Regions from separate parts of the Dactylosporangium sp. NPDC051087 genome, predicted to be linked through region 3. Evidence: riboswitches for the same ligand, from Rfam matches in the RefSeq annotation. Region 3 holds a riboswitch; each other region holds the start of a gene.
The links. A riboswitch is a leader RNA that binds a small molecule or an ion and turns the genes downstream of it on or off. The one in region 3 is predicted to bind cyclic di-AMP.
Positions count from the first base shown of each region.

Region 1: linked by a shared signal. The riboswitch ahead of ACZ6TV_RS14930 (C40 family peptidase) and the one ahead of ACZ6TV_RS33605 (C39 family peptidase) in region 3 are both predicted to bind cyclic di-AMP.
Region 2: linked by a shared signal. The riboswitch ahead of ACZ6TV_RS01585 (coiled-coil domain-containing protein) and the one ahead of ACZ6TV_RS33605 (C39 family peptidase) in region 3 are both predicted to bind cyclic di-AMP.
Region 4: linked by a shared signal. The riboswitch ahead of ACZ6TV_RS00040 (C40 family peptidase) and the one ahead of ACZ6TV_RS33605 (C39 family peptidase) in region 3 are both predicted to bind cyclic di-AMP.

Region 1 covers NZ_JBVJIJ010000007.1:31,713-37,734, reverse strand. Annotated here, with positions in the region: gene ACZ6TV_RS14950 (NAD-dependent epimerase/dehydratase family protein) at 1-38, shown strand, start outside; gene ACZ6TV_RS14945 (sigma-70 family RNA polymerase sigma factor) at 455-1,378, shown strand; gene ACZ6TV_RS14940 (Rv0361 family membrane protein) at 1,573-2,004, opposite strand; gene ACZ6TV_RS14935 (methyltransferase domain-containing protein) at 2,015-2,761, opposite strand; gene ACZ6TV_RS14930 (C40 family peptidase) at 2,804-3,802, opposite strand; cyclic di-AMP (ydaO/yuaA leader) riboswitch at 3,810-3,957, opposite strand; gene ACZ6TV_RS14925 (ABC transporter ATP-binding protein) at 4,247-5,020, shown strand; gene ACZ6TV_RS14920 (ABC transporter ATP-binding protein) at 5,037-5,801, shown strand.
Region 2 covers NZ_JBVJIJ010000001.1:329,960-335,981, forward strand. Annotated here, with positions in the region: gene ACZ6TV_RS01555 (hypothetical protein) at 1-265, opposite strand, end outside; gene ACZ6TV_RS01560 (hypothetical protein) at 295-576, opposite strand; gene ACZ6TV_RS01565 (App1 family protein) at 722-1,765, shown strand; gene ACZ6TV_RS01570 (MarR family winged helix-turn-helix transcriptional regulator) at 1,807-2,232, shown strand; gene ACZ6TV_RS01575 (hypothetical protein) at 2,229-2,621, shown strand; gene ACZ6TV_RS01580 (DHH family phosphoesterase) at 2,702-3,631, opposite strand; gene ACZ6TV_RS01585 (coiled-coil domain-containing protein) at 3,719-4,693, opposite strand; cyclic di-AMP (ydaO/yuaA leader) riboswitch at 4,763-4,906, opposite strand; gene ACZ6TV_RS01590 (hypothetical protein) at 5,326-6,022, shown strand, end outside.
Region 3 covers NZ_JBVJIJ010000019.1:251,369-257,390, reverse strand. Annotated here, with positions in the region: gene ACZ6TV_RS33610 (transglycosylase domain-containing protein) at 1-1,641, shown strand, start outside; gene ACZ6TV_RS33605 (C39 family peptidase) at 1,708-2,553, opposite strand; cyclic di-AMP (ydaO/yuaA leader) riboswitch at 2,698-2,840, opposite strand; gene ACZ6TV_RS33600 (peptidase M23) at 3,128-4,054, shown strand; gene ACZ6TV_RS33595 (L,D-transpeptidase) at 4,160-5,305, shown strand; gene ACZ6TV_RS33590 (cupin domain-containing protein) at 5,434-5,832, shown strand; gene ACZ6TV_RS33585 (LysR family transcriptional regulator) at 5,971-6,022, shown strand, end outside.
Region 4 covers NZ_JBVJIJ010000001.1:1,722-5,755, forward strand. Annotated here, with positions in the region: tRNA gene ACZ6TV_RS00020 (tRNA-Gly) at 234-304, opposite strand; gene ACZ6TV_RS00025 (pyridoxamine 5'-phosphate oxidase family protein) at 314-820, opposite strand; gene ACZ6TV_RS00030 (MarR family winged helix-turn-helix transcriptional regulator) at 887-1,339, shown strand; gene dcd (dCTP deaminase) at 1,353-1,934, shown strand; gene ACZ6TV_RS00040 (C40 family peptidase) at 1,945-2,916, opposite strand; cyclic di-AMP (ydaO/yuaA leader) riboswitch at 2,925-3,064, opposite strand; gene ACZ6TV_RS00045 (LamG-like jellyroll fold domain-containing protein) at 3,172-3,864, opposite strand.

The DNA.
Region 1 (6,022 bases), on a different contig from region 3:
AAGAAGTCGAGCTGTTGCGGGAATGGCACGCTCAGTAGGCGGGAGTGTGACGCGCTCGTCAGCATTTCGACAGACGGCGGCCCGCGTCGATTCCTACGGATACATGCGCATTTGCCTGTCATGCGGCCGACTCTTGCCGATGAACAGCGGTGACCCCGGTCCCATCGAGCGTCGTTCCCAGGGAACTCACAGCGAGTTTAGGCGTCTGACGGGCAGGAATACCACGTATCACTTGTTGCAACCGAAGCGAACCGGAGCTGCTCCCGCGTCGTCTAGGTAAGTGGTGCAACTCTCACGGGTCGTCACCGGAATCGCCCGCGAGGGTGGAATTCGGCAGGCCAGGTGACTGTTGTGTAGGGGGCATACCCGGGGGGCACCCGTTTTAGCAGGGTGAAACGGGGAAGGCGAAGGATGGACGGGGAGGGGCCCGAAGGTGGAGAACGTGAAAGTGGAGATGCGACCCGATACAGGTGCCGAAGAGCGTGACCTGGTTGGTGTCTACCTGCATGAGATCTCCCGCACGCCGCTGCTCGACGCCGCTTCTGAGGTCGAGCTTTCCAAGGCGGTCGAGGCTGGTCTCTATGCGGAGCACCTGCTGGACGAGGACGAGCTGCCCGACGGCGTGAGCGCCGCCGAGCTGCAGCGCCTCGTCGACGAGGGCGAGCGGGCGAAGGACCGGTTCATCCGGGCCAACCTGCGCCTCGTGGTGTCGATCGCGCGGCGATACGTGCGGTCGGGCATGCCGATGCTCGACCTCATCCAGGAGGGCAACACCGGCCTGGTCCGCGCCGTGGAGAAGTTCGACTACGTGCGCGGCTACAAGTTCTCGACATATGCGACGTGGTGGATCCGCCAGGCGATCAGCCGGGCGATCGCGCAGCAGGAGCGCACGGTCCGGCTGCCCGTCCACCTCGTCGAGGACGTCAACCGGATGCGCAACGTCGCGCGTCAGCTCACCCGTGAGCTCGGCAACGATCCCGAGCCCGAGCAGCTCGCGACCGCACTCGGCGTCCCCGTCGAGCGCGTGCACGAGCTGAAGCGCTGGTCCCAGGACACCGTCTCGCTCGACACACCGGTCGGCGACGACGGCGACACCAGCCTCGGCGACCTGGTCTCCGACTCCGACGCGCCGTCGCCGGAGGACGTGGTCCTCGCCGCCCTGGAGCGCCAGCGCATCGAGGGCCTGCTCAACCACCTCGACGACCGGTCCGCGGGCATCATGCGCGCCCGCTACGGTCTGGAGGACGGTCGCGAGCACTCGCTGACCGAGGTCGCGAGCCGGTTCTCACTGTCCCGCGAGCGCATCCGCCAGCTGGAGATCCAGGCCCTCGGCCGGCTCCGCGAGCTGGCCCGTGCGGAAGGCCTCCAGGCCGCCTAGCCGACAACGACGCCGCTACCGAAACCCTGCAGCCCCTGACCGGACCGGTCGGGGGCTGCTTCCACATCGTGGGACGCTTAGGTCTCGTTTAGGTCACTGATCGTCACGCTCGGTGTCCGGCGCGGTGGGCACGCTCCCGGCGCCCCGGACGCTCCCCGCCCACCCCGCGGTTCCTCCGTGCCGGTGACGCTGCGTCAGTACGGGTCGCCGCAGACCTTCCAGGTGCCGGCGTCCTTCGTCAGCTGGAAGGTGTGCGCGTCCCGCCCGCCGCCGGCGTAGGAGATGTCCGCCGTGATCGTGGCCGTCTCCCGCCCGTTGCTGTTGCTGTACCCGCCGCCCCAGTGCACGTCGTGCGAGACCGGTTTGCGCCGGTTGACCACCTCGGCGAAGGACGGCTGCTCGTAGCGGGACCGCGTCGCGTCGCACAGCCGGTCGTAGGCCGCCGTCAGGTCCCCGGCCTGCAGGTCGGTCAGGAACGCCGAGGTCGCCTCGCCGGCGGCCTTCGTGGCGCCGTTGAAGAAGAAGAACGCGCCCGCGCCGCCGCCGCAGCAGCACAGGGCTGCCAGGACGGCGACGACGGCCAGCACGATCTTCGCCGAGCTGCGGCGGCTGCGCGGTTGCTCCACGGCCGAGATCTTAGGTTCGCCGTGCCACCACGAACAGTCGCGGAAACGGCAGGATCGTCCCGAAGGGTTCGCGGGGGTACCGCTCGCGCAGCGCGGCCGCGACCCGGGCACGGAACTCGTCGAGCTCCGCACCGGACAGCGCGTCGAAATACGGGCGCAGGCCGGTCCCGCTGAACCATTCGAGGACCGGGTCCTCGCCCGGCAGCACGTGGAAGTAGGTCGTCTCCCACGCGTCGACGGTCAGGCCGAGCCCGGCGAGCGTCCGCACGTACCAGGACGGCTCCCGCACCGGCGTCGCGCCGCGCGGCCCGAGCCGCGCGGGTCCCAGGACGTCCTCGGGGAGGATGGGCCCGCCGGTCGGGACCTGGAAGGCCAGGGTGCCCCCGTCGTCGAGGGCCGCGGCGAGCACCGGCATGAGCGCGGCGTGGTCGCCGACCCACTGCAGCGAGGCGTTGGCGACGATGACGTCCACGGAGCCGCGCTGCGGCCGCCACCCGGCGATGTCGCCGAGCTGGAACGACAGCTGCGGCGTGGCGAGCGGGGCGGCGTCGGCGAGCATCTCGGGGGAGGAGTCGATGCCTAGCACCGCCGCGTCCGGATACCGCTCGGCGAGCGTCGCGGTCAGCGCGCCGGGCCCGCAGCCGAGGTCGACGACCGCGACCGGCGCGGTGGTCCGGATGCGCGCGACGAGCTCGTGGAAGGGCCGCGCCCGCTCTTCGGCGAAGCGGCGGTACTGCTCGGGATCCCAAGAGGCCATGCCCCAATCTTGCCGGGCATGGCCTCTGGAGAGAGGACGGGACTACCTGACGCGGCCGAAGCCCCGCAGGTTGCTCCGGTTGGTCGAGGACACCTGCACGGTCTTGCCGGTGGTCGGCGCGTGGATCATCTGCCCGTTGCCGATGTAGAGCCCGACGTGCGTGATGTTGCTCGTGGAGGAGCCGAAGAAGACCAGGTCACCGGCTGCCGCATCGGCCTGTGAGACGCGTGCGGTGCCGCGGTACTGATCCTGGGCGACCCGGGGGATGCTCTTGCCGGCGGCCTTCCACGAGGCCGACGTGAGACCGGAGCAGTCGTAGCTGCTCGGCCCGGCCGCACCCCACTTGTAGGGCTTGCCGATCTGGTTCCACGCGAAGGTGACGGCCTTGCCCGCCACGCCGGACACGGCGGGCGGGGGACCGGCGGGCTTCGTCGCGGCCGTGGTCTTGGTGCTGCCGGCCGCGGTGGCCCGGCGCTTGAGGTCCTCGAGCTTCTTGACGTCGCCCTCGATCTTCTTCTTCTTGACCTCGAGCTCGGCCTTCTTCGCGTTCTCCGCGGCGATCGTGTCGTCGATCTTCTTCTGCTCGTCGGCGAGCTCCGCCTGGGCCACCTTGAGCGCCCCGATCTCCGCCTGCTGGTGCTTGTTGATCTGCTGCAGGGTGGAGAGCTGGTCGATCAGCGAGTCGGAGGACTGCGACCCGAGGATGACCGACAGCGTGGCGAAGTTGCCCGAGGTCTTGAACGCGGCGACCGCGAGCACGTCGACGTTGGCGGTGGCGGCGGCCGCGCTGTCCGCGAACGGCTGGAGCTTCTTCTGCAGCTCGGCGTTGGCCGCCTGGGCGTTGGCGAGCTCTTCGTTGACCTTGTTGTAGGCCTCGACCGTCGCCTCGAACTCGTCGCCCACCTTGTCGAGCTGGGCTTCGATCTCGGCGAGCGTGGGGTCGGCCTTGGCGACACTCGCGGGCGCCACGATGACCAGCGACACGGCCCCGATGATCAGGGTGCGCAGCAGGGATCGTCTGGCGCGGTGTCCGACGGACAAGGGATGACCCTTCTTCACCGACCGCCTACCGGGTTAGCTGACGGGTTCGGGCGGGAAGAGTGCGCCCTACCGCGGCTTCGCGGATTCACCCCAAGGAACCTGGGTCCCCGGCTCGCACAGCGCCGTGACGGCGCTCGATTCGGCGGCGCTTGCCGGCGCCGCCCGGGCTGGGCGACGGACTGCCGGGCAGGCCGGACCTAACTTAACGTGATCACCAGCGAAGCGAAACCCGCGCGAGTTGTTCAATATCTATTACCCCAAAAGTCCGTATCACCACGGGTTGTCGCTCCACATCGGACGGTGACACAACACGGAACCGAGTGTTGACGGACACATATTTGGGGCTTGATTCTGCTCTGGAACCCGGTTAAATACACGTAACTTTATTCACCGTCGATGCACATAGTTCGCCCACTCCGAACACCCCCGGAGGAGCGTCACCGGATGTTGCGTGTCCAGAACCTCGAGGTCGTCTACGACGACGTGATGCTGGTCCTGCGGGGCGTCAGCCTGCAGGTCCCACCAGGACGCATCGTCGCGCTGCTCGGCGCGAACGGTGCGGGCAAGACCACGCTGCTGCGGGCCCTGTCGGGCCTGCTCGGCGTGCACGACGGCGCCGTCACCAAAGGCGCGATCACCCTCGATGACAGACCCATCCACCGGCTGCGACCGGCCGCGATCGTGCGGCGGGGCGTCTCGCAGGTGATGGAGGGGCGCAGGACATTCGCGGAGCTCACCGTCGAGGAGAACCTGCGGCTCGGCGCCCACACCCGCCCCAAGGGCCGGGCCGAGGCCATGGACCGCATGTACAGCCTCTTCCCCGTCCTCGCGCAGCGCCGCGGCAGCGTCGCCGGCTACCTCTCCGGCGGCGAGCAGCAGATGCTGGCGATGGGGCGGGCGCTCATGTCGGACCCGGCGTACCTGCTGCTCGACGAGCCCAGCCTCGGCCTCGCGCCGCGCCTGGTGGAGCAGGTCCGCGACCTGATCGTGCAGATCAACCGGGCCGGCACCGGCGTGCTGCTGGTCGAGCAGAACGCGACCATGGCGCTGTCCATCGCCGAGCACGGATACGTGCTGGAGACCGGCAAGGTCGTGCTCGACAAGCCCGCCGCCGAACTGCTCGCCGACGACGACATCCGCGAGTTCTACCTGGGACGGGCCGAGCGGTCCTTCCGCGACGTGAAGCACTACAAGCGCCGCAAACGCTGGCTGTCATAGGAAATCAGGAGTCGCCGTGCTGCGTTTCGAAGACGTCCGGCTCAGTTTCGCCGGCGTCAAAGCCATCGACGGTGTTTCGTTCACCGTCGCGGACAACGAACTCTTCGCCGTCATCGGGCCCAACGGGGCCGGGAAGACGTCGATCTTCAATGTGATCTCGGGTGTGTACCGCCCGCAGCAGGGCAGGGTGCAGCTCGGCGACGTCGAGCTCACCGGCCTGCGCCCCGACAAGGTCGCCAAGCTCGGCGTGGCCCGCACCTTCCAGAACGTCGAGCTGTTCCAGCACCTGACCGTGCTGGAGAACCTCATGCTCGGCCGGCACCACCACATTCGCTACGGCACCCTCGCCGCCATCGCGTGGCTCGGCCGCGCCCGGCGCGAGGAGATCGCCAACCGGGCCGTGGTCGAGGACATCGTCGACTTCCTCGAGCTCGCCCAGTGGCGCCGCCTGCCGGTGGGGCTGCTGCCGTACGGCGTGCAGAAGCGCGTCGAGCTCGGCCGGGCCCTGGCGATGGAGCCGAAGCTGCTGCTGCTGGACGAGCCGGTCGCCGGGATGAACCTGGAGGAGACCGAGGACATGGCCCGCTTCATCCTCGACGTCCGCGAGGAGCTCGGCATCCCGATGATCCTCGTCGAGCACGACATGGGCCTCGTCATGGACCTCGCCGACCGGGTCATGGTCGTCGACTTCGGGGTGCCCGTCGCCACCGGCACCCCCGCCGAGGTGCAGAACAACCCCGACGTCCTGCGCGCCTACCTGGGCGAGGTGGAGGCGGCATGACCGGCCAGCGGAGCGGCTCGGGCCGGTCATCAGGAGATCAGTCTGCGGTCAGGCGCCCGGAACGAAGTGAGGACGCATGACCGGCCAGCGGAGCGGCTCGGGCCGGTCATCAGGAGATCAGTCTGCGGTCAGGCGCCCGGAACGAAGTGAGGACGCATGACCGGCCAGCGGAGCGGCTCGGGCCGGTCATCAGGAGGTCAGCCTGCGGTCAGGCGCCCGGA
Region 2 (6,022 bases), on a different contig from region 3:
CGGCTTCGATGACCGCTCTGGCGGCCTGGTCGAGCTCGGCGGGGTTCGGCGCGAAGGCGGCGGCGATGTCCGGGTGGAGGCTCGACTTCGCGATCTCCAGCAACCGGTCGGCGACCTCGGCGGCGGTCTCCCCGTGGTAGTCCTGCTCCACGACCTCGGCGGCGCGCTGCAGCGCCGAGCTCAGCTGGGCTTCGAGAGGCTCCTGCAGCTTCTGCGCCGCCGGGCTGAGCTGAGCGTCGTCGAGTGAGACGTGAAGTTCCTGCATGTGCGCGCGATACCCATCTTCGATGTTTTTCACGCGCTGCGGGTCAGCAGTTGAACCGACCGCGGCGCGTTGCGGTGGGCCGGGTAGGTCGAGCGGACCAGCGCGAGGGCCCACGCCATCCGCGCCACCGCCGTGTCCGGGTGGTCGCCGAACTCGCCGGCGACCTGGGTCGCGCAGCCCTTGATGCCGACCCGCCGCAGCGTGGTGGCCACCGCCGCACGGATCTCGTCGCGTCTCGGAGCCTGCGAGCACTGCAGGTCCGAAACGAACAGCGCCTCGGCTCGCACCGCCTCGAACGTTGTAGTTGCCATCTCTCACCCCTTGGTGTGTGTTCCTGCTAACACCAACGCTAGAAGCGCGGGATGTGTTCGGGCTCACGGATTCATGCCACCGTCGTGTAACTGTCACCATCCGTGTGATGGTGCGGCACCGGGGGCGCTGTGACAGGGTTGGCGCGTGTCGTTGACCCCTTCAGGTCCCGTCCGCCTGCACCGCGCCGCGCGCATCGAGGACGCCTTCCACGACGTGCTGGAGCGGCGGCTCCGGCTGCGCGGGTGGAAGGTCGCCGTCACTCCGTACACCGGCTACGGCGGCCCCGGCTGGGTCCGTGTCCTCGGCCGGGTGCTGCTCGCGCGCCTGGACCCGAAACCCGGCAAGCGGCTCAAGAAACTGCGCGGCTGGCGCTCGTTCACCGCCGTCTCCGTGGCGAACGCGCCGGTCCGGATCACGGCCGGCGACCGGACGTGCGAGGTGCGCTGCGACCGCGGCGGCTTCATCGACACCGTCATCGAGGCGGACCTGGCCCCGGGCTGGGCGACCGTCACGCTGCAGAGCGAGGACAGCGCCCCGGTCGAGGCGCCGGTCCGGATCATCGACCCCACCGTGCGCTTCGGCATCGTCTCCGACGTCGACGACACCGTCATGATCACCACGCTGCCGCGCCCGCTGCTGGCCGCGTGGAACACGTTCGTCCTCGACGAGCACGCCCGCGCGTCCGTGCCCGGGATGGCCGTGCTCTATGAGCGCCTCGTCAACGCCAACCCCGGCGCCCCGGTCTTCTATCTCTCGACCGGCGCGTGGAACGTCGCCGCGACGCTCACCCGGTTCCTTTCGCGGCACCTGTACCCGGCGGGCCCGCTCCTGCTGACCGACTGGGGGCCGCAGCCCGACCGGTTCTTCCGCTCCGGCCAGGCGCACAAGCGAGCGTCCCTGGCGCGGCTCGCCTCGGAGTTCCCCGACGTCCGGTGGCTGCTCGTCGGCGACGACGGGCAGCACGACCCGGAGATCTACGCGGAGTTCGTCGCCGAGCACCCGGACAGCGTCGCGGCCGTCGCGATCCGGCACCTCTCGCCGACCCAGGCGGTCCTCGCCGGCGGCTTCCCGACCACGGTCGAGAGCACCCGCCGCCTGCCGTCCTCGTCCTTCGCCGCGGGGCGCTGGCTGCGGGCGCCGGACGGCGCCGGCCTGTGGCGCCTCCTGCGCGACACGGAGATCCTCTGACTTAGTAGCCATGGCTACTATAGCCATGTACTGTTTCTCCCATGAGTGGTCCGACTCCTGGGTTCCTGGTCTGGCGGCTGTCGATGAAATGGCGGGTCGCCGTCGACCGTGCCCTGGCGCCCGTCGGGCTCACCCACGCGCAGTATTCGCTGCTCGCCACCCTCTACGGGCTTGCCGGCACGGAGCGGCCCAGCCAGAAGCGGCTCGCCGACCACACCGGTCTCGAGCCGCTGTACGTGTCGAAGCTGGCCCGGACCCTGGAAGCGGCCGGGCTGCTCGACCGGCTCCCCGACCCGTCGGACACGCGGGCGGTGCAGCTGGCGCTGACCCCGCGCGGCCACGAGACCACCGGCCGGGCCGTCGGCATCGTCCGCGACCTCATGGAGCAGCTCCTCGCGCCGCTGCCCGCCGATCGCCGGTCAGCGTTCGTCGACGACCTCAACGCCCTACTCAAGGAGACCCCGTGACCACATTGAACGGCCGCATCCTCGGCCAGGCCGAACGCGCCACCCGCGCCGTGCTCGACCGCCTGCTGGAGCGCACCGGCACGACGTTCGAGCAGTGGGTGGCGATCAACCTCACCCATGGCGAGCGGCTCTCCCGCGACGACCTCGTCGCCCGGATGGTGACCGGGCTGCGCACCGACCCGGCGCTCGTCGCCGCCGTCGTCGACGACCCCGCGCTGTTCACCGGGGACATCTCGCTCACCGCGCTGGGCCAGGAGCGCTACGACGAGATCAGTGCCGGCATCGACGGGATCACCGCCGCGCTGTACGGCGACCTGACCCCCGAGGAGCTCGACATCGCGGGCCGGGTGCTGCTGCACGTCACCGACCGGGCCAACGCGCTGGTCTAGTTGCTCAGCCCTAGTTGCTCAGCCCTAGTTGCTCAGCCCTAGTTGCTCAGCCCTAGTTGCTCAGCCCTAGTTGCTCAGCCCTAGTTGCTCAGCACGGCGGCTCTGGGAGCGCCCACCTTGGCGACGATCTCCGCGAGCACCCGCTCCGACTCGTCGTGCGGGACCTGGCAGGTGCCGGCCGCGAGATGGCCGCCGCCGCCGTACTGCAGCATCACCGAGCCGATGTCGGTCGGGGACGTGCGGTCGAGGATCGACTTGCCCACCGCGAACACCGTGTTGAGCTTCTGCTTGCCCCAGATCACGTGGATGGAGACCCGTGCCTCGGGGAACATGGCGTACACCATGAACCGGTTCCCGGCGTAGATCACCTCCTCGTCGCGGAGATCCACGACGACGACGTCCCCCTCGACGTGGCTCACCCGCCGCAGCTGGTCCACGAAGAGCTCCTGCTGCTCGCGGAACAGCTCGGCGCGCTCGGCCACGTCCGGCAGGTCGAGGATCTCCTCGACGTCCTGATGATCGATGCACGCGTCGATGAGCTGCATCATCAGCTGGTAGTTGGAGATCCTGAACTGCCGGAACCGGCCCAGCCCGGTGCGGCTGTCCATGAGGAAGTTCAGCAGCGTCCAGCCGACCGGCTGCAGGATGTCCGTGATGTCGTACTGCGCGGAATCGGCCTTGTCGACCGCCTCCATCAGCTCGTCCGACACGTTCGGGAAGCGCGGGGCGCCGCCGAAGTGGTCATAGATGACGCGGGCCGCGGACGGCGCCTCGGCGTCGATGATGTAGTTGCTCTTCTCGCCCGGGTTGCGCAGCGTCTCCGAGTGGTGGTGGTCGAAGACGAGATGGGCGCCCGGCGCGTAGGGCAGGTTCGTCAGGATGTCGTTGGGCCCGATCTCGGCCGTGCCGTCCTGGACGTCCTTCGGGTGCACGAACGTGATGTCGCCGATGAGGTCCAGGTGACGCAACAGGACGGCACACACCAGACCGTCGAAGTCGCTGCGCGTCACGAGTCGGTGCTTCACTTCGGTTTCCCCTCACGCTGCGTCGGCCGGTCGACAGTTGCCCTATCGGCCGGCCGTCCGCTGACGTGAGGGCTACAGCATGGACAGGTGCACGTGGTTCGTGTGGTCGCTGGAGGGGTCCCCGCCGACGCCGCTGTAGTGGTGCCAGCCGACCGCGGGTGTCCACACCTGTTTGAACCAGATGACGTACATGACGCCCAACCGGTCCGCGTTCTTCACGAAATAGGTCGCCAGGTTGGCCCCGTAGACCTTGTCCTCCCCGGCCGCGACCCCGCCGAAGCCGGACTTCGCCTGCACCGAGAAGTCACACGCACGGCCCTTGGGGTGCTCGTACGGACCGCTCGGCCGGTAGCAGGAGACGAACCGCTTGAAGCCCGCACCCTGCGCCTGCTGCATCGCGTGCAACGTCCGCATCGTGATGCAGCCGCTGGTCGTGGGGTCGTTCTGCTTGCAGCTCTCGGCCGACCAGCCACCGCTGGAGTTGCGCGGCGAGGGGGCGGCGAACGGCAGGTTGGCGGAGACGAAGCCGTTGCTCGGGCCGCCCGCCTGGGACAGCCCCTTCTCGGCTTCCTTCTTCTTCGCGGCCATCACGGCCACCTGCTCCTGCTGGAGCTTGACCTCGCCCTCGAGCGCGGCCTTCTGCGCCGCCTGGTCCTTCTTCAGCTGGTTGAGGTCGCGCAGCAGGTTGTCGTTGTGCCGCGCGATCTCGTCGATCGACCCGGCCCGCTCCGCGAACCCGGTCGGACTGCCCGAGTCCATCAGCGCCACGAACGTGCTCAGCGGCCCCGTCTGATACGCCGCCACGGCGATCGCGGACACCTGCTCGGTGACCCTCGCGAGCTCCGTCTCGGTCGCGGCGAGCTTGGCGGTGAGATCGGCCTGGCTCTTCACCGAGGCGTCGAACTTGTCCTTCGCCTCGATCCACGCGCGGGTGCTCTCGTCGAGGACCTGAGCGAGCGTCGCGTTGGATCCTTCGTCGCCCGTGTCGTCACCCGGCTCGGCGCCGGCGGGCGCGGCGGCCACCGCGCACAGGGCGACCGTCGTCATGGCCGTCACGGCCGCCATCAGGGCGGCGGAAATCCGCCGTCCGGGATGTCGTGATGACATCTGGCTCGTTGTTCCTTCCGTCGGCCGCCGACCGGGTTAGCTGACGGGTTCGGGACGGAACGATCCCTACCGCGGTCACCCGCGGATTCACCCCAGTTACGGTTGGGTCCCCGATTCGCCGGGTTCGCACCGGCGATTAGGCGGCAGTCCTGTCCGGCGCCGCGGGGGCGGCGCCCTGTCGGACGAGACCGACGGCCAGCCTACCCAGGGCTATTCGCCCGCGCAGCGCACCGATTGTGCGCCGCTGTGACGCACCTCTCGAAACGGTGCCATCCCAGCAGGTCGCCTAAGCCTGCCAAAAGAAAACCACGTGACGCAAATCACTGAATCGATGCTGCGCGTTGCGCAACCGCCGTCGTTCTACGCAACCCGGTGATCGCTCAGCGTCACTGCTGACCTGCTCTTCTTCGAACACGCCAGCTCTTTTTCGAACACGAACGGGTGCGATACCGGGCATTGTGCTTGCTGGCTCCCCGGTCGGGTACGGGTCCTGGTTGACGCGCTTGCGTGGCTTCGCGCGGGTGCTCTTCGTCGATCGTTTCGTCGATCCGTTTCGTTGATCGGCCCATTCGTTGATCGACCTCTTCGAGCAACTCGCGGACTTCCAGCCGACCGAGATCAACCGATCGGAGCAGGAATACGGACTGCAGGACCGCTCGACCACGTTCTCAGACGCCATCGAAGAGCTCAACGGCAAGATTTCCAACACGACGCTCACCCACGTCCTCGGCGACATGAACCACAGCGCCCAGGCGCCCTGTGGGGTGCCGCCGACCGCGGACTCGACCCAGTTCTGCTGGAACGACGAGGACAACGACGGCACCACCTGGATCCCGCAGGGCATCACCGGCTCGTGGGACGCCGACGCCGACGGCCGCTGGAACGGGCACCGGGTCATCGCGGCCACCTGGTATGACGACAAGGGCCGCGACGGCACGAACCGAGGCAGCCGCATCACGTTCGTCAACTACGACGACTCCGGCAAGCCGGAGTACCGGCACGTCCTGCTCGTCGTGCCCTTCCGCAACGGCAACAACTTCCAGGCCGTGAAGTCCCACGTCGGCGGCATCGCGTGGGTCGGCCACCACCTGTACGTCGCCGACACTTACGCCATCCGCGTCTTCGACCTGCACACCATCTGGCGCACCAGGGCCGACGCGTCGCGCAAGAAGATCGGCATCCACGACAAGAAGGCCTACGCGGCGGACTACCGGTACGCGATTCCGCAGATCGGCTACTACACGCCGCAGGTGCAGCCGCCGGACCGCC
Region 3 (6,022 bases):
CCGCGGCAGCGGGTCGACGCGGTCGCCGACACGCCCGCCCGCAAGATCCGCGAGATGCGCTACGCGACGAAGCTGGAGCAGCACCTGAGCAAGCAGGACATCCTGCAGGGGTACCTGAACATCGCCTACTTCGGGGCCGGCGCCTACGGCGTCTACGCCGCCAGCCAGACGTACTTCGGCAAGTCGGCGCTGGAACTGACGCTGCCCGAGGCGGCGCTGCTCGCCGGGCTGCTGCAGTCACCGGACGGCGACAACCCGATCAGCGGCGACCGCGACGCGGCCCTGCGGCGCCGTGCGTACACGCTCGACGCGATGACGAAGATGGGGTCGATCAGCGCCGCGGACGCCGCCGCGGCGCAGGCCCAGGAGCTGAAGATCAATGAGCGGGACCTGCCGAACAACTGCGTGTCCGTCCCGCAGGCGCACAACGACTGGGGCTTCTTCTGCGACTACTTCCGCCAGTGGTGGGGCAGCCAGCCGGAGTTCGGCGCCACCCGCGCCGACCGCGACGAGGCGCTGCGCACCGGCGGCTACACGGTGGTCACCTCGCTCGACCCGGGAATCCAGGCGATCGCGCTCAGCCAGTCGCTGAGCGTCTACGGCTACGGCAGCGCCCGGTCGATGCCGCTGGCCGTCGTCACCCCCGGCAGCGGCCGGGTCCTCGCGATGGCCGTCAACCGCAACTACAGCCTGAGTCCCAACCCGCCCCAGCATCCGCTGTACCCGAACACCGTCAACCAGATCGTCGCGGGCGGTGGCGGCGTCGCCGGGTACCAGGCGGGTTCGACGTTCAAGATGTTCACCATGCTCGCCGCGCTCGACGCGGGCATGCCGTTGAGCACCACGTTCAACTCACCGAGCCGGATAGCGACCGTGTGGCCGGCCAGCGGCCCGGGCAGCTGCGGGGGCAAGTGGTGCCCGGGGAACGAGTCGCCGAGCTGGATGGACGGGAACCGGACGATGTGGAACGGCTTCGGCCGCTCGGTCAACACCTACTTCGTCTGGCTCGAACAGCAGATCGGCGCGCGCCGCGCGGTCGAGATGGCGCAGCGGCTCGGGATCACGTTCCGCTCCGCCGAGGACGCGGCGATGGCGGCCAAGGCGGACCAGTGGGGAGCGTTCACCCTCGGCGTCGCGTCGACCACACCGCTCGACCTCGCCAACGCCTACGCGTCGATCGCCGCCGGGGGCCTGTACTGCCAGCCGCTGCCGGTGCTGTCGATCACCGACACCAACGGCAAAGCGGTCGACGCCGCCACCCCGAAGTGCCGGCAGGCGGTCAGCGCCGACGTGGCCGCCGCCGCGACCGACGCGGCACGGTGCCCGGTCAGCCGGGCGTCGGCGTACGGCAAGTGCGACGGCGGCACGGCCGAGAACGTGTCCGGCATCCTCGCCGGCCGCCCGGTCGCGGGCAAGACCGGCAGCTCCGAGTACAACTCGACCGAGACGTTCGTCGGCTTCACCCCGCAGATCGCGGCGGCCGGCATCGCGGTCAACGTGGACAACCCGAACGACCACGTGGGCAGCGGCGTCGCCGGCTCGGTCAACGCCGCCGTCGCGCAGACCATCGCGGGCGCGCTGCGCGGCCAACCGGCCCAGGCGTTCCGGCCACCCAGCCGCGTCCGGGCCCTGGGCCGGTGACCGCCAAACGCCGGTGACCGCGAACCGCCGGCGGCCGCAGAACGCCGCGAGCCGCCGGCGGCAGCGTCAGGCGGAGTAGCCGCGCAGAGCGGTCCAGTGCGCGAGCTTGGCCGTCGTCAGCGTGTAGTACCCGACGCCCAGGGCGTCCGCGGGGTCGGCGATCTTCACCGTCGTGCCGCCGTTGGTGTACCCCACGACCGTGAGGTAGTGGCCGCCCGGGTATGAGTGCGAGCCGCCCTTGTCGTCCACGGTGGAACCGGCGATGTTGGCGACCACGGCGTAGCCGCTGGAGATCGCGTGGACGACGTCCGCCTGCAGCTGGTCGATCTCCGCCTGGGTGGCCGACTGACCGGTGATGAAGTGCGACTTGTAGAAGGAGCTCTTCGTGTACTCGTTGAGCGAGCGGGTGGTGTCGTCGGCGGAGTTCGTGCCGTTGACGGTCGTGCGCAGGCTCTGGGCGACCTCGGACTGGGACGGGTACATCTCCCGTGCTGTCAGCGCGATCCGGGTCGCCGCCGGGCCGCAGAAGTAGTAGTTCTCCTGCCAGGCGAACCGGTACGCGAGCTCCTTCGCCGCCGGGGCGGCGGGTGCGGCCGGGGCGGTGGTGCCGGGCGCGGCGGGCGGGGCGGCCGTGGACGGCGCCGCACCGGCGGGGGCCTTCGTGGGGTTGGCCGCGGCGTCGGGCGCCGCCTGCGTCCGCTGCCGTTCACGCGCGGCCGGGGCGGCGCCGGACCCGGACGGATCCGCGGAGGTCAGCGACTGCGCGTCGGCCACCGGTGCGGGGTCCGAGGCGTGCACGGCCACGCCGACGCCCACCGTCAGTGCGAGGACCGCCGCGGCGACCGCGATCGGCAGCGCGCGGGAGCGCGACGGGACGGGAGTGTGGTGCCTGGGTTTGTACAGGTAGCTCACGGGTACCTCGACAGACATGCTGGATGACGGCTGCTGTTGCCACGCCGGCCGCGGGCCGGTGCGGTGGGGGTCGGGGGTTACCGGGCCGGGCCGCGGGTCGAGGTGCCGCGACACGGGTGATGCCGGGTCAATGGCCGCACGGAGTGCTCCTTCCGGTGCCGCCTACCGGGTTAGCTGACGGGTTCGGGCGGGAAGATCGCCCTACCTCGGGGCTCGGGCCCCGCGGATTCACCCCGGTGGTGCTTGGTTCCCCGGCTCGCGTGGACGCGACTCAGCGGATCCGCCGCGGTGTCATCCGAGGTGGGTGACGGCTGCCGGGCGGATGCGAGGACCATATCCGGGCCGCCGGAGGACACGGGACCGGCCACGCTGCTCGGCTACCGGGCGTGACGACGGTGTGGCGGACGGCCCTGCTGCACGCCGCGGGCGCACGGGCCGCCCGGCGGTGGGATGCGTCGTGCCCAGGTGCACCTCGCCGACCGTCCCGGCGGCTGCGTGCGGCCCGCCCGGTGTCCGGTCGGCCGCTGCGCACACCCGGCTCCACCTGCGGATCCGGCCCCCCTAGGCTCGCCGGATGCTCCCGGGCGCCGACGAAGAACAGCAGCTCAGCGACGTGCAGGCACATGGTCCCCGCCACCTGCGCCACTCCCGCCGAGGACGGCACGCGACCCGCTTCCGGCTGCGCGCACCCGCCGCGGCCGGGATCCCCCTCCGGCTGCGCGCACCCGCCGTAGCCGGGATCCCCCTCCGGCTGCGCGCACCCGTCGCGGCCGGGATCCGCCGGTACGCCGTGGTCGCCGTCGCGGTCGTGGCGGTCGGCCTGTCCACGACGCTGTCGTCGTCGGCCGGACCCGTCGCCGCGCCGGCGGACAGTGCGGCGCTCGCCGCCGACGCCGGACGCACGGCGGGCGACGCTCCCGCCTCACGCGGCCGCGCCAGGAAACCCGCCGACGCCGCGGGCAACGGCACGCCACCGGCGGCGAAGGCCGCCCCGACCCCGACGAAGGCCGGATCCGCCCCGGCCCCGACCACGAGCACCGGGCCACCGGCATCGCCGTCGCCGACCGTCCACGCGCCCGTCGGCGGGCTGACCCAGGCCGAGATGAACAACGCCGTCGCGATCGTCGAAGTCGCCCGGGAGCTGAGCCTGCCGCGCCGCGCGGCCGTCGTGGGGATCGCCACCGCACTGCAGGAGAGCCACCTGCGGAACCTCGCGAACCCGAACGTGCCGCAGTCGCTGCAGCGCCCCAACGAGGGCGTCGGGTACGACTACGACTCGGTCGGCCTCTTCCAGCAGCGGCCGAGCTGGGGTTCGGTCGACCAGCTGATGGACCCGCGCGAGTCCGCACGCAGGTTCTACGCGGCGCTGGCGAAGGTCCCGGGCTGGGAGCAGCAGGCCGTCACCATCGCGGCGCAGCTGGTGCAGCGCTCGGCCTTCCCGGACGCCTACGCGAAGTGGGAAGGGCTCGCCCAGCAGATCGTGGACGCCGTCATGCGGTAATGCCGCCGCGCGGCCCCGGATCCTTCGCGTTGTCACTCGTTTACCGCCCCGGCCTCGCCCGGGTGCGCACGACGATGCCCCCATGTCCATGCACAGGCAGAACACATGAGGGGGCCCAGCCGGACCGCAACAGCACTGGTCGCGCTCGCGGTGGGAGCGCAGTTGGGCCTGTCGGCGTGTCACAGTTCGGCGAAGAAGCCCACGGCGACGAAGTCGACCGCTCCCCCGCCGCCGGTGGTCGGGCTTGCCCTGACCCCCGCGGGGGGCACGTCGGAAGTGGCGGTCAGCACCGAGATCGGCACGAAGGTCAACGACGGGAAGATCACCGAGGTCGTGCTGACCGACGCGGCCGGCCAGCGGGTCGCCGGTGAGTTCCGGGACGACGGATCGTCCTGGGTGCCCGCCGCCGCCTTGCGCTACGGCACGGCCTACACCGCGAAGGTCACCGCCGTCGGCACCGACAACAGGCCGGTGACCCGGGAGACGGCCTTCACCACGGCGGCGAAGCCCACCGGCCCGGTCGTCGCGTCCGACCTGATGCTGACCAACGGCGGGACCTACGGCGTCGGCATGCCGATCGTCGTGCAGTTCGGCTCCGACGTGCCGCAGGAGTCGCGCGCGGCCGTGCAGCAGCGTCTCTTCGTGAAGAGCGACCCGCCGCAGGCCGGTGCGTGGCACTGGTTCGGCGGCCGGCAGGTGATGTACCGGCCGGAGCAGTACTGGCAGCCGGGCACGAAGATCACCGCACGGAAGGCGCTCAACGGCGTGCGGATCGGCACCGGCCACGCCGACGACGACTTCGCGGCGACGGTCACGATCGGCCGGAAGCTGACCATCGACATCGACAACGCGACGAAGCAGATGAGCGTCTACCAGAACGACGCGCTCGTGCGGACCATGCCGGTGAGCCTCGGCAAGCCGTCCACGCCGACGTCGAGCGGCACCACCGTGGTCATGTCGCGGGAGGCCTCGACGGTGTTCCGCACCCCCGAGTACACCGTCGCGGTGCAGTACGCCATGCGGCTGACGTGGGGCGGCCAGTACATCCACGCCGCGCCGTGGTCGGTCGGCGACCAGGGCAAGCGCAACGTCTCCCACGGCTGCACCAACGTCTCCACCGCAGACGCGCGGTGGATATACGAGCAGACCCTCGTCGGCGACCCGGTCACCACCCGCAACACCGGGGTGCCGCTGGACCCCGGCGACGGCTGGACCGCATGGGACCTGTCCTGGGCCGACTACAAGGCCTGACGCGTCCGACCCGGCGGATCAACGCAGCGAACCGATCCAGGAGTTCGATCAAGAGAGGAAGGTCCATGGAAGTCGTCCGTGCCCCGAGCCGAGGCCGGCAGGCCCCACGAGAATGCTATTCCGGCGTCGTGTGGATCGACCGGGACGTCACCGGTCTGGAGCCGTCCCGCCTGCGGACGTTCCAGGCGCAGTTCAGTCCCGGCACGCGGACGGCCTGGCACCGTTGCCCGTACGGGCAGATCCTGACCGTCCTGCACGGGGTGGGCCGGGTGCAGCGCCGGGGCGGCCCGATCCACGAGGTGCGCGCCGGGGACACCGTCGTCGTCGCGGCCGGCGAGTGGCACTGGCACGGCGCCGCGCCGAACACGTTCATGGCGGTGGTGTCGGCGCACGAGACCGGCGCGGACGGCACCGGCACGGAATGGGGCGGGCACGTGACCGACGCCGAGTACCGGCTGCCACCGCTCACCGCGACGATCCACCGGCCGGACGCGGACCGGGTCCCGCAGCGCGAGGCGTGCTGGTAGCGGTTTCCCGGTCAGGCCGGCGAGCCCGGTCCCACGGTCGTCACGGCCGCGGGGTCCGGGCTCTGGACATGCTCGGCACACGCACGTAACACTGTCGACATGATTTCTGCACGAAGTGTGCTGAAAGACGTGTGAGCTGTGGACACCCGGCAGATCAGGTACTTCCTCGCCGTGGTGGAGCACGGCGGGT
Region 4 (4,034 bases), on a different contig from region 3:
ACACCGACCACCTCAGCGCCATGCGCGCGCTTCGCCGATTGGCGACGGCAACTGCTCGAAGACCGTCCCGATCCGACAGCTAGGTGCCAGCCGACAAGGGGATGAAGGTGCTTGGTAGTCGGAGCCACGACGGTGAGCACCACAGATCGTGGGGTCTGGGGCTCGGGCCCCAGGCTGGAATGGCGAAGGACCCCCGGTTCGCGCTTTCCGCGAACCGGGGGTCCCCAGGTCCGAGCGGGTGAAGGGAATCGAACCCTCACTGTCAGCTTGGGAAGCTGATGTTCTGCCATTGAACTACACCCGCGAGCGACGCCTACTGTACCGAATCCGCGGGCGTCGTGCACGGACCATTCCGGCGGGCCCTGGGAACTCGGGCTAAGCGGTCGCGCCAGAGGGTCTTGGTGGAGGTGAGGGGCGAGTCGCGTTGGACGATCATCGCTACCTCGATGGTGAGGGCGTAGAGCTTCCAGTCCACGCGTTGGGCTGCGCGCATCTGCAGGGCGAGGGCGGCCACGACCAGGGGATCCATGACCGGGGCGGCGTGGCCTGAGAGGTACGCCTCGTCGGAGGTGTCCTCGGCGGGGAAGCTGTGCAGCGCGTAGCGGCCGTCCCGGTCCAGGTCGTGGCGTTTCGGGGAGGGGAGGATGAAGCAGTAGAGGCCCTCATCGGTGATGACGGGCATCACGGGGTGGACGCGGGGTCCTCCGTCGGGGCGGATGGTGGCCAGGTAGCCCATGCCGGGGCCGTACTGGCAGATCAGGGTGCGGATGGCCGTCGCCAGGAGGGGCTCGGCCGCGGAGAATGATGCCCACGTCGCCATGCCTCCAAGTTACTCGTACACGTGTACGAAAAGTGTGTGATTCCACGAATGAAGGACAATGGTCCGGTGGGTGACACCGACGCGCTGATCGACCTCCTCCGGCAGTTCAACCTCGAGGCGGACCGGTTCGTGGAGGTGTTCACGCGGGCGCACGGGCTGCACCGCACGGACATGAACGCGGTGGCGTACATCTGGCGGGCGGCGGAGGAGGACACGCCGCTCACGCCCGGGGAGCTGGCCAGGACGTTGCGGTTGAGTCCGGCGGCGACGACGGCGTTGCTGGACCGGCTCGAGCGGGCCGGCCATGTCGAGCGGCGGCACGACATGGCCGATCGGCGGCGGGTACACCTGGTGATGCGGCCGCCGGCGAAGGACCTGGCGCAGGCGTTCTTCGCGCCGCTGGGGCGGCACATGCGCGGGGCGCTGGAGGAGTTCGACGAGGACGAGCTGGCGATCACTGCAAAAGTCATCAAAAAGATCAACGAGGCGACCGCGAGGGCCGCCGAAGAGGCGGCGTAATAGGGTCGACAGCGTGCTGCTCTCCGACCGTGACCTGACAAAAGAGCTCGCCGACGGCCAACTTCGGCTGGAGCCCTTCGAAAAAGACCTGGTCCAGCCGTCGAGCATCGATGTGCGGCTCGACCGCTGGTTCCGGGTGTTCAACAACCACCTGTACACCCACATCGACCCGGCGACGCAGCAGGACGATCTCACCGCGATGGTGGAGGTCGAGGACGGGCAGCCGTTCGTGCTGCACCCGGGTGAGTTCGTGCTCGCCTCGACGCTCGAGGTGATCAGTCTCGGCGATCAGCTGGCCGGGCGGCTGGAGGGCAAGTCGAGTCTCGGGCGGCTCGGGCTGCTGACGCACTCGACCGCGGGGTTCATCGACCCGGGGTTCTCCGGGCACGTGACGCTCGAGCTGTCCAATGTGGCCAATCTGCCGATCATGCTCTGGCCGGGGATGAAGATCGGGCAGCTGTGCATCTTCCGGCTGTCGAGCCCGTCGGAGCACCCGTATGGCTCAGAGGTCTACGGCAGCCGGTATCAGGGCCAGCGCGGCCCGACGGCGAGCCGGTCCTACCAGAACTGGAGGACCTGGCCCACCGCCACGTAGGAACCGGAAGCTAGCCGACCCTGCCGTAGCCGGCGATCGGTGCGCTGTCGATCTTCTTCATGCGGACCACGTCACCCGAGGTCGGGGCGTGGACCATCCAGCCGCCGCCCACATACAGGCCGACGTGGTGCAGGTCGCTGTAGAAGAAGACGAGGTCGCCGGCCTTCAGGTCGGCCCGGCTGACGCGCTTCGTGTCCGAGTACTGCCACTTCGTGTAGTGCCGCAGCGTGTGGCCGGCCTGCTTCCACGCGTACAGCGTGAGGCCGGAGCAGTCGAACGTGTTGGGACCCTCGGCCGCCCACACGTACTTCTTGCCGATCTGCTGGCAGGCGACCTGCGCGGCCTTCGCGGCGTCGCCACCGGAGTATTCGACCGGGCAGGCGACGGGGCGCAGCTCGCCGGTCGCGCCGCTGGACCCATACGCCTTGGTGCGCATGTCGTTGAGCTGCTTGATCTCGGCGTTGATGGTGGTCTCTTTGGCCGCCATCTCGGCCTCGGCGGCCTTCTGGGTGGCGATCAGCTCGTCGAGCGGCTTCTTCTGGTCGTCGAGGACCTTCTTGCTGTCCATGACGTCCTTGATGCCGGCGGCCTCGTCCTTGGCCAGCATGTTGAGCATGACGAGCTGCTCGGCGAAGGTGTCCGGCGAGCCGGTCGTCATCAGCGCGTTGAAGCTGGAGACGCGGCCGGTCTTGTACTGCAGGACCGAGAACGCGCTGACCCGCAGGAGGGCGGTGTCGACCTGCGCCTGGAGTGGGTCGATCTGGTTCTTGAGTGCCGTCTGCTTCGCAAGGTTGGCCTTCAGCTCGCCCTTGAGCTGGTTGTGCTGCTCGATGATGGGCTCGACTTCATTCCACTTCTTGTCGATCTGCGCTTCGAGCTCGGCCGGGGTCGGGTCCGCCTTGGCGACTCCGGTGATCCCGACGGCGAGCGACAGACCGCCGAGTGTAGCGACGAGGAGCCGAACCAGACGGTTGGGCCGCATCGAGGAGATACTCCTTCTTCCAGCCGCCTACCGGGTTAGCTGACGGGTTCGGACGGGAAGGTCGTCCTACCGCGACCGTGTCGCGGATTCACCCCAAATGGCGCAGGTGGGTCCCCGGTTCAAAAATTTGACTCGGCGGTGCCGTCTGGCGCGCCCGTGCTGGGCGCGGACATCCATCCGACCGGAAATCACGGTATGGCGACCGCTCCCAACGGGCAAGTCGATCCACGATTGTTGTCCGAATTGGGCGAAAAGTCAGGCCACTCCGGTGACATACACGTCATCAATTGCACCGATGAACTGGTCGTTGTTCGCACTGGTTCCCTTGCCACCAATACAGAGTGGATCCGGGTTCACTATGGACAGTGACGGAGGGATCGGTGATCTTCCCTTGATCTGACCGTCGACAGCCACTGTGAGCAGGGCGTCACTGCGCGAACACTCGATTCGGTGCCACCGCCCGTCGGCCACGGTCAGCGACGCGAGGGCTACGTAAATGGTAGGTCCAGAAGTGCCGACAATCACACAACTGGGATACCCCGCGGCGCCGTCGACCTGCAACTTGAACTGACTGTCACCAACCGAGAACCCTTTTTGCAGCACATTGGCGCCCTTGGAAGTCTCATGCGGCGCTACGAGCACACTGGCGCCATAGGTGAACGCGCCGCTTCCTGGATTGAGGAATTCCGCGGGGCCACTCTGCAGGATGGCGCGGGCACAACTCTCCGCACCGTAATGCTCACACGGCTGCGGAAAACGCACCGCGAGTCCGCCGTTGTGCGGCACCGTGGACAGCTCCCCGCCGACCTTGCGGACCCGTAGCGGCAGCCTGCCCGCGCCGTCCAGGACCGGGCCGATGACGCCGGCGTCGAAGGAGTACCGGATGCCGGTCGCCGGATGCGTGGCGGCTGCCGGCGCCGAGGCCGGCTGGGCCGCCTCGGTCGGCACGGCGGACACCGAGCCACGACCGGAGGACGGCGGGGCCGATGGCGTCTCGACAGGCACCCGGCGAGCCGCGCAGCCACTGGCCGCGACCACCGAGACAAGCGCAAGCAGAACGGGGGGCCACATACGCATAACCGGACATTATGCCGAAATGCGGATGCCGGGATCGCGGC